One region of the Alsobacter sp. R-9 genome, then DNA from elsewhere that is predicted to be linked to it. Evidence: predicted binding sites of a transcription regulator. Region 1 holds the regulator's gene; each other region holds the start of a gene.
What was found. Region 1 encodes PhoB, which activates phosphate uptake and scavenging genes when phosphate is short. Its sites were predicted from a motif close to TGTCATNNANCTGTCAT; they were not measured.
Positions count from the first base shown of each region.

Region 2: the regulator PhoB is predicted to act here: its motif matches at 2,217-2,233, upstream of ugpB (sn-glycerol-3-phosphate ABC transporter substrate-binding protein UgpB).
Region 3: the regulator PhoB is predicted to act here: its motif matches at 2,705-2,721, upstream of ACX9GQ_RS02330 (UDP-2,3-diacylglucosamine diphosphatase).

Region 1 covers NZ_JBTSWJ010000003.1:425,142-429,415, reverse strand. The annotation lists gene ACX9GQ_RS07540 (acetylornithine transaminase) at 1-1,136, opposite strand, end outside; gene ACX9GQ_RS07535 (GcrA family cell cycle regulator) at 1,485-2,009, shown strand; gene ACX9GQ_RS07530 (hypothetical protein) at 2,015-2,500, opposite strand; gene phoB (phosphate regulon transcriptional regulator PhoB) at 2,580-3,287, opposite strand; gene ACX9GQ_RS07520 (ATP-binding protein) at 3,351-4,274, opposite strand, start outside.
Region 2 covers NZ_JBTSWJ010000005.1:201,385-205,658, forward strand. The annotation lists gene ugpA (sn-glycerol-3-phosphate ABC transporter permease UgpA) at 1-691, opposite strand, end outside; gene ugpB (sn-glycerol-3-phosphate ABC transporter substrate-binding protein UgpB) at 808-2,118, opposite strand; gene ACX9GQ_RS10560 (UxaA family hydrolase) at 2,298-3,833, opposite strand; gene ACX9GQ_RS10565 (ABC transporter permease) at 4,037-4,274, opposite strand, start outside.
Region 3 covers NZ_JBTSWJ010000001.1:500,750-505,023, forward strand. The annotation lists gene rpoH (RNA polymerase sigma factor RpoH) at 1-47, opposite strand, end outside; gene ACX9GQ_RS02320 (RluA family pseudouridine synthase) at 211-1,224, opposite strand; gene ACX9GQ_RS02325 (hypothetical protein) at 1,269-1,703, shown strand; gene ACX9GQ_RS02330 (UDP-2,3-diacylglucosamine diphosphatase) at 1,853-2,656, opposite strand; gene ACX9GQ_RS02335 (methyl-accepting chemotaxis protein) at 2,771-4,274, opposite strand, start outside.

The sequences.
Region 1 (4,274 bases):
ATCGCCTCGTCGATGGTCAGCGGCGGCAGCAGGCGAAGCACGTTGTCACCGGCCGGCACGGTGAGCAGCTTTTCCGCCCGCGCGGCGGCGGCGAGGTCCGTGTTCGGCACGCGGCACTTGATGCCGACGAGGAGGCCCTCGCCGCGGATCTCCTCGATGATCGAGGGATGGCGGTCCTTGAGCTCGGCGAGGCGCTGCTTCATGAGAAGCGCGATGCGCTCGACATGCTCGAGGAAGCCGGGCGCCAGCACGACGTCGAGAACGGCGTTGCCCACCGCCATCGCCAGCGGATTGCCGCCGAAGGTGGTGCCGTGGACCCCTGCCGTCATGCCCTTGCCGGCCTCGCGCGTCGACAGGCAGGCGCCGACGGGGAAGCCGCCGCCGATGCCCTTGGCGATCGCCATGATGTCCGGCGTGACGCCCACCTTCTGGTGCGCGAAGAGCTTGCCGGTGCGCCCGACGCCGGTCTGCACCTCGTCGAAGATCAGCAGCAGGCCGTGCTGGTCGCACAGCTCGCGCAGGCCGCGCAGGCATTGCGGCGGCACGGGGCGCACGCCGCCCTCGCCCTGCACGGGCTCGACGAGGATCGCAGCGGTCTCCGGGCCGATGGCGGCCTTGAGCGCCTCGTGGTCGCCGAACGGCACCTGGTCGAAGCCCTCGACCTTCGGGCCGAAGCCCTCGAGGTACTTCTTCTGCCCGCCGGCTGCGATGGTCGCCAGCGTGCGGCCGTGGAAGGCGCCCTCGAAGGTGACGATCCGGAAGCGCTCCGGATGGCCGTTCGCGTGGTGGTACTTGCGCGCCATCTTGATCGCGCACTCCAGCGCCTCGGCGCCGGAGTTGGTGAAGAAGACGTGGTCGGCAAACGTGTTGTCGACGAGCCGCTGCGCCAGCCGTTCCCCTTCCGGGATCCGGTAGAGGTTGGACACGTGCCACACCTTCTCCGCCTGCTCCTTCAGGGCGGCGACGAGATGGGGGTGGGCGTGGCCGAGCGCGTTGACGGCGATGCCCGAGCCGAAGTCGAGGTAGCGGTCGCCTCGATCGGTGATGAGCCACGGCCCCTCGCCTCGCTCGAACGACAGCTCGGCGCGCGCGAAGGTTGGCAGCAGCGGCGACGGTGTCTGGTTCACGGAGGCCATGGTCCTGTCTCTCGTTCGGGCCTGCAAAATCAAAAAGCCGCCCGACACGGGCGGCACGACCGAAAAACTAATGTGGCAGGCCTTTCTTCTTGTCAACGCGCGGCTGCGCGCGAGCGTCGCGGCACCCCCGCCGCGGTGGCGCCACGATCCTTGTTGAAAACGCGGGACCGGCGGACTGTCCGGTTGCACCGGAGTCCGCGGCTGGCGTAGGTTCGCCCCTGTCGAATACGACATCTGGTGCGGCAAACTACGGAACCATCGATATCTTGCGTGCGCTCGTCCGGGGAACGGGGGGAGCGAACGGAGGCGGATTCGAGGCGCCGCTCAACACAGACGGGGATGAGGCCGATGTCCTGGAACGACGATCGCGTCGAGCTGCTGAAGAAACTCTGGAACCAGGGTCTCAGCGCCAGCCAGATCGCCGCCGAGCTCGGAAACGGCGTGACGCGCAACGCCGTGATCGGGAAGGTGCACCGCCTTGGACTGTCGGGTCGCGCCAAGGCGCCGGCGCCGCAGGCCGCACGGCCGCGCAAGACCACCCGCGCGCCCAGCCATCCGATGAGCCACGGGCCCGCCGTGCGCGGCAACCTCGCGCTCAGCCCGAAGGCGGCGCCGACGCCGGCCCCCGTCGTTCACGTGGCCCCGGCGCCCGCGCCGGAGGTGGTGATCCCGATGTCGGAGCGGGTCACGATCATGGAGCTGCGGGAATCCATGTGCCGCTGGCCGCATGGCGACCCGACGTCGCCGGACTTCCGCTTCTGCGGCGCGAAGTCCCCGCCCGGCACCCCCTATTGCGGTTATCACGCGCAGATCGCCTATCAGCCGTCGCTGGAGCGTCGCCGCGACCGCAACCGGACCGTCGCGCGCGACTAGGCCGCTCAGGCGCCGTCGTCGCGATAGTCGGCAAAGCGCTGCCGCCGGTATCCGGGGCGGCGCGGCACGAGCCAGCGCGAGCGCCGGTGAACCCAGTCTGAAAGCCCGGGCTCCCGCAGGCGGATGCGCGTGCGTGAAGCCCGGCGATCGACCGTCGAGACGACCCAGACCTCTCCCGCCACCAGTGCCCTCAGCACCGCTTCGAGCTCGCCGTGGCGCAGGCCCCGCAGGCTGCCGTGCTGCTCGACGTCCTCGACATGGACCTCGTAGCGACCGCGGCGGACGTCGAGCCCGATGAAGAACCAGCAGAGGCCCGGCGAACCGGTTCCCTCGACCGAGAAGGTCGTCGGCGACTGGCGCAGGGCGATGCGGGACGTCGGCACGCGCAGGACGATCCCCGCCAGAGCCTCGGCGATGGCGGGCGCGGGCCGTCGCTCGGGCGGGCGCGCCGGCGGCGGGCGGCGGATGGGACGGGTCCGGATCTCCGACATGGGAAGAGCGTAGCCGCGTCGCCCCTCCGGGCCAAGCGGGGAGCCATGCGCGCCGGACAGTGCGGCGTCGTGCAACCCTTCAGGCGCGGCGGGAGAAGGTCTCGTCGAAGGAATACCCGGCGCCGCGCACCGTGCGGATCGGATCACGCTCCCGCGGACGGTTGAGTGCCTTGCGCAAGCGGCCCACATGGACGTCGACGGTGCGCTCGTCGATCTCGCTGTCCATGCCCCACACGCCGTCGAGAAGCTGGGCGCGACTGAAGACCCGGCCCGGCTTCTCCATCAGGAACTCCAGCATTCTGAATTCAGTAGGCCCGAGGTGCAGTTCCCGGCCGCCCCGGCGCACGCGCCGCGTCTCGCGGTCGAGCGCGATGTCGCCGGCCTCCAGAACGCTCGCGACGCGTTCGGGGGAGGCCCGGCGCAGCAGGGCCCGCACGCGGGCGAGGAGCTCGGGCACCGAAAACGGCTTGACGATGTAGTCGTCGGCGCCGGTGGCGAGGCCGCGGACGCGCTCGCTCTCCTCTCCGCGGGCGGTGAGCATGATCACGGGAAGCCGCTGCGTCTCGGGGCGCTGCCGCAGCCGGCGGCAGAGCTCGATCCCCGACAGGCCGGGCAGCATCCAGTCGAGAAGGACAAGGTCGGGAACGGTCTCGCGCAGGGTCAGCTCCGCGTCGTCACCGCGCGCAACGGTTTCCACGGCATAGCCTTCCGACTCGAGATTGTAGCGCAGGAGCAGGGTCAGCGGCTCCTCGTCCTCGACGATCAGGATTCGCGGCACGCTCGCCATGGTCACACCCCCGCTGGGACGCGTTCCTTCTATGACTGCGGGATGACGCTTTTATAACACCCGTCAGCCGACGCGGCCGTCTTCGACCCTCGAGGGAAGAAGGACCCGGAAGGTGGCGCCCTCGCCCGGGCGGCTCTCGATCACAAGGCGTCCGCGGTGGCGGTTGAGGACGTGCTTGACGAGGGCAAGGCCCAGACCCGTGCCTCCCTGGACCCTGCTCTGACCGGTGTCCACGCGATAGAACCGCTCGGTGAGGCGCGGCACGTGCTCGGGCGCGATCCCCGGCCCGTAGTCCCGGACCGACAGGCGAACCGTCCCGCCGGTGCCCGCGTCCGGTTCCTCGTCCAGCGTGACATCGACCTTTCCGCCGGATTGTCCGTACTTGATCGCGTTCTCGATCAGGTTCTCGACGACCCGCAGCAGCTCGTCCCGGTCGCCGGGCACGACCGGTGCCGGGAGACGCTGGTCGAGGGCGAGGGCGACGCCCCTGTCGTCCGCGAGGGGCCGCAGCGTGTCCATCACCTGCCGGACGACGGCGCCCAGGTCGACCGGCGCCTCCGGGCGGCGATGCTCGGCCATCTCGACCCGCGACAGCGTCAGGAGGTCGTCGATCAGCCGGGCCATGCGCCGGGCCTGCTCGCGCATGATGCCGAGGAACCGTTCCCTCGCCACCGCATCGTCGCGGGCCGGCCCCTGGAGCGTCTCGATGAAGCCGAGGACGGAGGCCAGCGGCGTCCGCAGTTCGTGGCTGGCGTTGGCGACGAAGTCGACGCGCATCATGTCGAGGCGCTGCTGCTCGGTGCGGTCGCGGAACAGGAGCAGCGCCGAGGGCTCGCCGCGCCCGGCGTCCGGCGCGAGGATGCTGGCGGTCACGTCGAAGAACTTCTCGACGGGAACGCGCTCCGCATAGGAACCGATCACGCGGGTTTCCCCGTCGCGCAGCCGTCGCAGTGCGTCCACCACGTCCGGAGAGCGAACGGCGAAGGA
Region 2 (4,274 bases), on a different contig from region 1:
CGAAGGTGTCGAAGAAGACGTAGGTGATGTTGACGACGAGCAGGAAGAAGGTCGTCGGCGACAGCATCGGGAACACGATCGTCCAGAAGCGCCGCACGGGGCGGGCGCCGTCGATCGCCGCCGCCTCGATGAGGCTCTTGGGGATCGACTGCAGGCCGGCGAGGAAGAAGAGGAAGTTGTAGCTGATCTGCTTCCACGTCGCCGCCAGGATGACCAGCACCATGGCGTGCGTGCCGTTGAGCAGGGGGTTCCAGTCGTATCCCATGCCGCGCAGCATCCGGCCGACCATGCCGAGCGACGGCTGGAACATGAACAGCCACAGCACGCCGGCGATGGCCGGGGCCACGGCGTAGGGCCAGATCAGGAGCGTGCGGTAGGCGGTGGCGCCGCGGATCTGCTTGTCGGCCATGACGGCGAGCAGCAGCGCCGACGACATCGACAGGAAGGTGACGCAGGTGGAGAAGATCACCGTCGTCCACATCGCCTCGTAGTAGGCGCGGGACTTGAACAGCTCGGTGTAGTTCTCGAACCAGACGAACTCGGTGGCAGTGCCGAAGGCGTCCTGGATGCGAAACGACATCCACGCCGCCTGCGAGGCCGGCCAGTAGAAGAAGACGAGGGTGATGGCGAGCTGCGGCGCCAGCAGCAGGTACGGCAGCAGGCGATTGCTGAAGACCGAACGCTTTTCCATGCTGCTCCGGAGGGCCGGGGAAGGCGGGGGCGGGATGCGCGGGCGCGCCCCACTCTAGGCGAGGCTTCGCGCATGGAAAAGGCGCGCCCGCGGTTGCGGGCGCGCCTTCGTCACGATCAGCGGCCGGCGGTGCGCTCGAACTGGCGCAGCGTCGCGTTGGCGCGGCTCACGGCGTCGTCCAGCGCCTGCTGGGGCGACTTCTTGCCGGCGAGCGCGTTCTCGAGCTCCTCCGAGATCATGTCGCGGATCTGCACCATGTTGCCGAAGCGCAGGCCGCGGGAGTTCTCGGTCGGCTCCTTGTTGGTGAGCGACTTGATGGGCGTCTCGCGGTCCGGGTTCTGCTGGTAGAAGCCCGACGCCTTCACCTTCTCGTACGCCGCCTTGGTGATCGGCAGGTAGCCCGACTCGATGTGCAGCTTGGCCTGCCGGTCGGTGTCGGAGAGGAAGGTGAAGAACTTGGCGATGCCCTTGTACTCGGCCGCGGACTTGCCGCCCATCACCCACAGCGAGGCGCCGCCGATGATGGAGTTCTGCGGCGCGCCGGCGACGTCGGGGTAGTACGGCATCAGCGCCGAGGTGAAGTCGAACTTGGCGTTCGCCTTGACGTTGCCGAAGAAGCCCGACGAGGTGAGCATGATCGGGCACTCACCCGAGGTGAAGCGGCCCTCGTTCTCGTTGGCGCGACCCGAGTAGTCGTAGGTCTTGTCCTTCTGGAGGTTGACGAGGTCCGTCAGCAGCTTCACGTGCGTGGGGCTGTTGAACTTCATCTCGGTGTCGAAGCCGTCGAGGCCGTTGGCCTTCGTGCCCATCGGCACGTTGTGCCAGGCCGAGAACTGCTCGACGAGCGCCCACGGTGACCACGCGGCGGTGAAGCCGCACTTGTCCCACCCGGCCGCCTTCAGCTTCTTGCCCGCCTCGAACACCTCGGGCCAGGTCTTCGGGATCTCGGTGATGTTGGCCTTCTTCAGCGCGTCGCGGTTGATCCACATGACCATCGTCGACGAGTTGAAGGGGAACGACAGCATGTCGCCCTTGGCGGTCGAGTAGTAGCCGGTGATCGCCGGGAGGTACGACTGCGGATCGAACTTCTCGCCCGCCTCCTTCATCATCTCCTGCACCGGCTTGATGGCGCCCTTGGCGGCCATCATCGTGGCGGTGCCCACCTCGAACACCTGCATGATGTGCGGCGCGTTGCCGGCGCGGAAGGCGGCGATGCCGGCGTTCAGCGTGTCGGCATATGAGCCCTTGTAGGTCGCGACGACCTTGTACTCGTTCTGCGAGGCGTTGAAGTCGGCCGCCAGCTTGTTGACCACGTCGTTGTTGGCGCCGGTCATGGCGTGCCACCACTGGATCTCCGTCTGCGCGAGCGCGGGCGCGGCCGTGAGGACGGCGACGACGGAGATGGCGGCTTTCAGGTGGTGCTTCATTCGGTTTCTCCCTCTGGTCCCAACATCCCGCCCGGCGCGTGCCGGCTCCTTGATGGAACGGATGTTGTGGTTTGTTTGCAGCTTAACATGAACGTTCCACGACAGTTCAACGACAAAATCGAAAGCGGAACCGAAACCTGCGACGTGTCGTCGCCGGTGTAGTCGCGCTGACGCTGCCGTCACATCGTGGCGCCGACCGTCCACGGCACGAACTCGGCGTCGCCGTAGCCGAGCTGCTCCGACTTGGAGCGCTCGCCGGAGGCGACGCGCAGCACCATGTCGAAGATCTCCCGGCCCTTCTCCTCGATGGACACGCCGTCGAGGATGTCGCCGCAGTTGATGTCCATGTCGTCGATCATGCGGCGGTAGATCTCGCTGTTGGTCGCGAGCTTGATGGAGGGCGTCGGCTTGCAGCCGTAGGCGGAGCCGCGCCCCGTGGTGAAGCAGAGCATGTTGGCGCCGCCCGCCACCTGCCCCGTGGCCGACACGGGGTCGTAGCCGGGCGTGTCCATGTAGACGAAGCCCCTCGCGTCCACGGGCTCGGCGTAGTGGTAGACCCCCGCCAGCGTCGTGGTGCCGCCCTTTGCGGCAGCGCCGAGCGACTTCTCGAGGATGGTGGTGAGGCCGCCGAGCTTGTTGCCCGGCGAGGGGTTGTTGTTCATCTCCATCTTGTTGCGGGCGGTGTAGTCCTCCCACCAGTGGATCATGGACACGAGCTTCTCGCCGACCTCGCGGCTGGCGGCGCGGCGGGTGAGCAGGTGCTCCGCGCCGTAGATCTCCGGCGTCTCGGAGAGAATCGCCGTGCCGCCGTGACGCACCAGGAGGTCCACCGCGGCGCCCAGCGCCGGGTTGGCGGTGATGCCGGAGTAGCCGTCCGAGCCGCCGCACTGAAGCGCGAGCATCAGTTCGGAGGCGGGGCAGGTCTCGCGCTTCACCGCATTGGCGATGGGCAGCATGTGCCTGATCGCCTCGACGCCGGCGGCGACGGTCTTGCGGGTGCCGCCGGTCTCCTGGATCGTCATCGTGCGGAAGGTGTCGCTCTCGGAGACGCCGTAGGCCTCCTTCCAGCGCGGGATCTGGAAGCCCTCGCAGCCGAGGCCGACCATCACCACCCCGCCGACGTTGGGGTTCGTGGCGTAGCCCCACTGCGTGCGCTTGAGGATCTCGTAGCCCTCGCCCTTCACGTCAAGCGCGCAGCCGCCGCCCTGCACCAGCGGAATCACGCCGTCGATGTTGGGATAGTCGGCGAGGATGCCGGAGCGGTTGATCTCCTCGGCCATGAAGCGGGCGACCGTCGCCGAGCAGTTCACCGAGGTGAGGATGGCGATGTAGTTGCGCGTGCCGACCTTGCCGTTGGCGCGGCGGAAGCCTTGGAAGGTCGCCTGCTGCGCGACGGGCAGCACCTCCTCGAGCCGGGCGTCCTCGGCGAAGCGGTAGTCGCGGGCGAAGGCGTGCATCTCCACGTTGTGCTCATGCACCCAGTCGCCGGCGGCGATGTCGGTCGAGGCGAAGCCGATGATCTGGCCGAACTTGAGGATCGGCTGGCCCTTCGGGATCGCGACCGTCGCCATCTTGTGGCCGCGCGGTACGCGCGCCCGCGCGACGACGCCCTCCACGACCGCGCCCGCCTCGATGGGATCGACCGACACCACGACGTTGTCGGCGGGCGAGAGCCGCACGACACGGGGGGCCTGGGGACGGGCGGGGGCATTCATGGGCGTTCTCCCGGACGGGGCGTTTCTGAGGTCAAGGCGCGACCGCGCCGCATGCTAGAGCATCATCCCGCCAAGTGGAAACCGGTTGGCGGACAAAGATGATGCTTTTCAAGAATCTACACCGGGAGAGGACCTGACGCCGTCAGGTGCTCTCCCGCTGAGGAGCAAGCGCATTCGGTCGGAAACCAGCGGAAGCCGCGCCGTCAGCGGCGCTGGCGGCGCAGGCCGTCGAAGTAGACGATGAGGATGATCAGGCCGCCGGTGATGATGAACTGCCAGAAGGAGTTCACGTTCATCAGGTTGGCGCCGTTGCGGATGGTGGCCAGGATGAAGGCGCCGAGCAGCGGCCCCCACACCGAGCCCACCGCGCCGAACAGGCTGGTGCCGCCGATCACGGAGGCCGCGATCGCCTCCAGCTCGAAGCCGATGGCCTGCGTCGCG
Region 3 (4,274 bases), on a different contig from region 1:
GACAAGCCGCCTTCGGCGGCAATGGTGGGCAGGGCAGCGGATGCCATTCGATCCTCCTTCGGGCCCCCCGTCATGGGCGGACCTCGCCGCGGCCGCTTCAAGCCGACCGCTTCGGGACGCTATCATCATGCAGACCTTGACCGAAAGAGGGCAATCAGGGCCGCGAAGATTGCAAATGCGCAATGCCGGGCGTCGGTTCCGCCCTGCGGACTAGCCGTCCAGAGCGGCCACCAGCGCCGCGAGGTCGGGCGGCAACGGGCTCTCGAAATGGAGGTCCGCTTCGCGCGCGGGGTGACGGAAGCCGAGCTCGGCGGCGTGCAGCGCCTGGCGCGGGAACGCCTCGACCGCCGCGCGGGCCGCGGGCGGCAGCAGCGTTGCCTTGGTGCGGAAGCCGCTGCCATAGACGCCGTCGCCGACGAGGGGGTGGCCGATGTGGGCCATGTGCACGCGGATCTGATGGGTGCGCCCGGTCTCGAGCCGGCAGGTGACGAGGCTCGCCACCGCCTGTCCGTCGGCCCCGGCGAAGGTGCGCTCCACCGTGTAGTGCGTGATGGCCTCCCGCCCCTTGCCGTGCGGAACCACGGCCATGCGCTCGCGGCTGCGCGAGGAGCGGTCGATGGCGGCGTCGACGGTACCGTGCTTGCGGGGCGGCACGCCCCAGACGACCGCCGTGTAGGCGCGCTCGAGCGGCCCGGTGCGCCCGTGGTCGGCGAACTGGGCGGCGAGCCGCTGGTGGGCCCGGTCGTTCTTGGCCACCACCAGCAGGCCGGTCGTGTCCTTGTCGAGGCGGTGGACGATGCCTGGGCGGCGGACCCCGCCGATGCCCGAGAGGCTGTCGCCGCAATGGGCGATGAGGGCGTTGACGAGAGTGCCGCTGTCGTGGCCGGCGGCCGGGTGGACGACGAGGCCCGCCGGCTTGTCGATGACGATAAGGTCGTCGTCCTCGTAGACGACGGCGAGGGGGATGTCCTCGGCGGCCGGCTCGGCGGGCTCGGGCGGGGGTACCTCCAGCGTCACCACGGCGCCCGCCTCGAGCTTTCGCCCCGGATCGTCGATCGTGACGCCCGCCACCGCGACGCGGCCGGCCAGGACCAGCGCCTTGAGGCGGGTGCGGGAGAGGTCTGGCACGGAGCGTGCGAGGAAGCGGTCCAGCCGCTCGCCTTTGTCGCCGTCGCCCGCTACAAGCTCCAGCCTGTCCCCGTCGTCGTGGTCCCGCTCGGTCACGGCGCTTCCCTTCGTCTTTCCTTCACTGCCGGACGATCCGCCGCATGACCGCCAAGCCGACCGCCGCACCGCCGGGCGATGCCGACGATCCGGAAGCCGCGATGCGCCAGCAGGCGCGGCTCATGGCCCTGAAGATCGTGGTGATCGTGCTCGGGGTCATCCTGGTGGCGATGGCCCTCGTGGTCTTTTCGACGCTGATCATCCGCATCGTCAAGGGCAGCGGGTCGGGCGCGAGCCCGGCGGCCACCGCCGGCGCTCCGGCCGCGCCCGCCGCGCCTGCCCCGGGAGCGATCGGAACCGTGGCCCCCGCGGGGGGTGCCGCGCCACGGCTGCCGGCGGGCGCACGGGTCGTCTCGACGGCGCTCGGCGACGGGCGCCTCGCCGTCACCTTCGAGGCCGGCAACCGCCTGACCGTGGTGGTCGTGGACGTGGCGACCGGCCGCGAGACCGCTCGCTTCGACCTCGCCCCGCCGAACTGACGCCGGCAGCCGACGGCACGCTCCCCGGGCCGCGCGACATTCGCGCCGGTCGCGATCGGGCTTCCGCACGGCCGTGCAGGCGCCGGCCGGCTTGCCGAGGGCGACGGTGCATCCGGTGATGGCGGTCAGGTGACGGGGCCGGGATCCCGTCAGGCCGCGACGGGGGCGGGGAGGGCGACGGGTGCGGGGCCCTGCTCCACCTCGAGGCGAGGAGAGGTCCAGCGCAGCAGTTCCAGACGGCCGTCGTGGTGCTCGACCACGGCGGAGCAGGATTCCACCCAGTCGCCCGTGTTGACATACAGCACGTCGCCGATGCGCTTCACCACCGGGTGGTGGATGTGACCGCAGACGACCACGTCGGCCCCGTGCCGGGAGGCTTCGGCCGCGACGGCCTCCTCGAAGGCGCCGATGAAGCTGACGGCCTTCTTGACCTTCTGCTTGCTCCACGCCGAGAACGACCAGTAGGGCAGCCCCAGCCGGCGCCGGACCCTGCTGATGTGGGCGCTCATCCAGATCGCGAAGTCGTAGGCGCTGTCGCCGAGATGCGCGAGCCAGCGCGCATGCGCGATGACGACGTCGAACTTGTCGCCGTGGAGCACGCGCACGCACCGCCCGTCCGCCGTGACGTGCACAGCCTCCTCGGCCACCTCGATGCCGCCGAAGGTGGAGCCGGCGTAGTCGCGCAGGAACTCGTCGTGATTGCCCGGAACGTAGACGAGGCGGGTGCCCTTCCTGACCTTGCGCAGGAGCTTCTGCACCACGTCATTGTGCTCCTGCGGCCAGTACCACCCCGCCTTCAGGCGCCAGCCGTCCACGATGTCGCCCACGAGGTAGATCGTCTCGGCCTCGCAGTGCCTGAGGAAGTCGAGCAGCAGGTCGGGCTGGCAACCCTTCGTGCCGAGATGCACGTCGGAGAGGAACAGCGTGCGCACGTCGATCGTGGGATGGCTCATGCGACAGCCCCGCCCTTGTTGCTCCGGGGCCGCTTACACCTGATTTGTCTGTCAGTCGGATGACGGACCGCTCCGCGACCCTGCGGCGGCGGAGCGGCGCGGGCGGGCGCGGCGCTAGCGTGCGGCGCGCCTCGGCGAGCCGGGGCGTCCCGCGGCCGCAAAGGCGGCCTCCGCCATGCCCCGCAGACGGGCGGGTCCGGAACCCGATCCGGGCTCGACGGAGCGATGGCTTGCGGCGAGGCCGCCGCCGGCGTTCTCCCGGGTCCGGAAGATCGCCACGGCCTCGTTGAGACGGTCGATCTGGACGCTGAGCGAGGTCGCCGAGGCTGCGCTCTCCTCGGCCAGCGCGGCGTTCTGCTGCGTCGTCTGGTCCATCTGGGCGACGACCTGGCTCATCTCGTCGATGCCGTTCGCCTGTTCCGCCGTGGCGGAGGCGATCTCGCCCACCGTCGCGGCCACGTGGTGGGACGCCGACACGATCTTCGTCAGCGCATCGCCCGCCTCGCGGACGAGCCGGACGCCCTGCACGACCTCGGTTCCCGACGCCTGGATGAGACCGGTGATGTCCTTGGCCGCCTCGCTCGACCGCTGCGCCAGGGTGCGCACTTCGGACGCGACGACGGCGAAGCCCTTGCCGGCGTCGCCGGCACGGGCGGCCTCGACGGCCGCATTCAGCGCGAGGAGATTGGTCTGGAACGCGATCTCGTCGATCACCGTGGTGATGTCGGAGATCTTCTGGGACGCCTGCTCGATCCGGGCCATGGCGTCGACCGCCTGGCCGACGATGGAGCCGCCGGATTCCGCCACCTTCATGGCCTCCTCGGCCAGTTCGAGGGCCTTGCGGGAGGACTGGGCCGAGGCCTTGACGGAGGCTGCCAGCTGTTCGGTCGTGGCGGCGGTCTCCTCCAGCGACGCGGCCTGTCCCTCCGTGCGGCGGGAGAGATCGTTCGCCCCCGCGTTGATCTCGCGCGCCGCGCTGGCGACGTCGACCGCGGCGACCTGGACGGTGCCGACGGTCTGAGAAAGCCGCTCGATGGTGGTGTTGATCGCCCGCTTCAGATCGGCGAACCGGCCCCTGTACTCGGCCGCGACAGGCTGGGTGAGGTCGCCCTGGGAGATGCGCTCCAGCACGGCGGCGAAGTCCGCCGTGGCGGAATCGACGACCGCGTTGATCTGGTTCACGCCGTCGACCAGCCGCGCCATCTGCGGATCGTCGGTCTGCACCTGGAGGCGTGCCGAGAAGTCGCCGGCGGCGGCGGCGGCCACGACCTGGCCGACGTCCTGCACCGTGGCGATCATCGCCTCGGTGCGCGCGGCGCGCTCGGCGGCGGCGGCGCGCTCCTTGGCCTCGAGGTCCCGGACGCGCAGGCCGTTCTCGCGGAAGACCGCGACCGCCCGGGCCATGGCCCCCACCTCGTCCTGCCGCTCGGAATGCCTCACCTCGGAGTCGAGATGGCCCTCGGCGATCTTCGACATCGACGCGGTGACGTCCTGGATCACCGCCGCCAGGCGCCGCATCAGCACGATGACGGCCGGCAGCAGGAGCAGCAGCGCGAGGGACGCCTGGCCGAGGAAGGCGAGCGTGAAGCGGGAGATCTCGTCCATCGCGGGACGAACG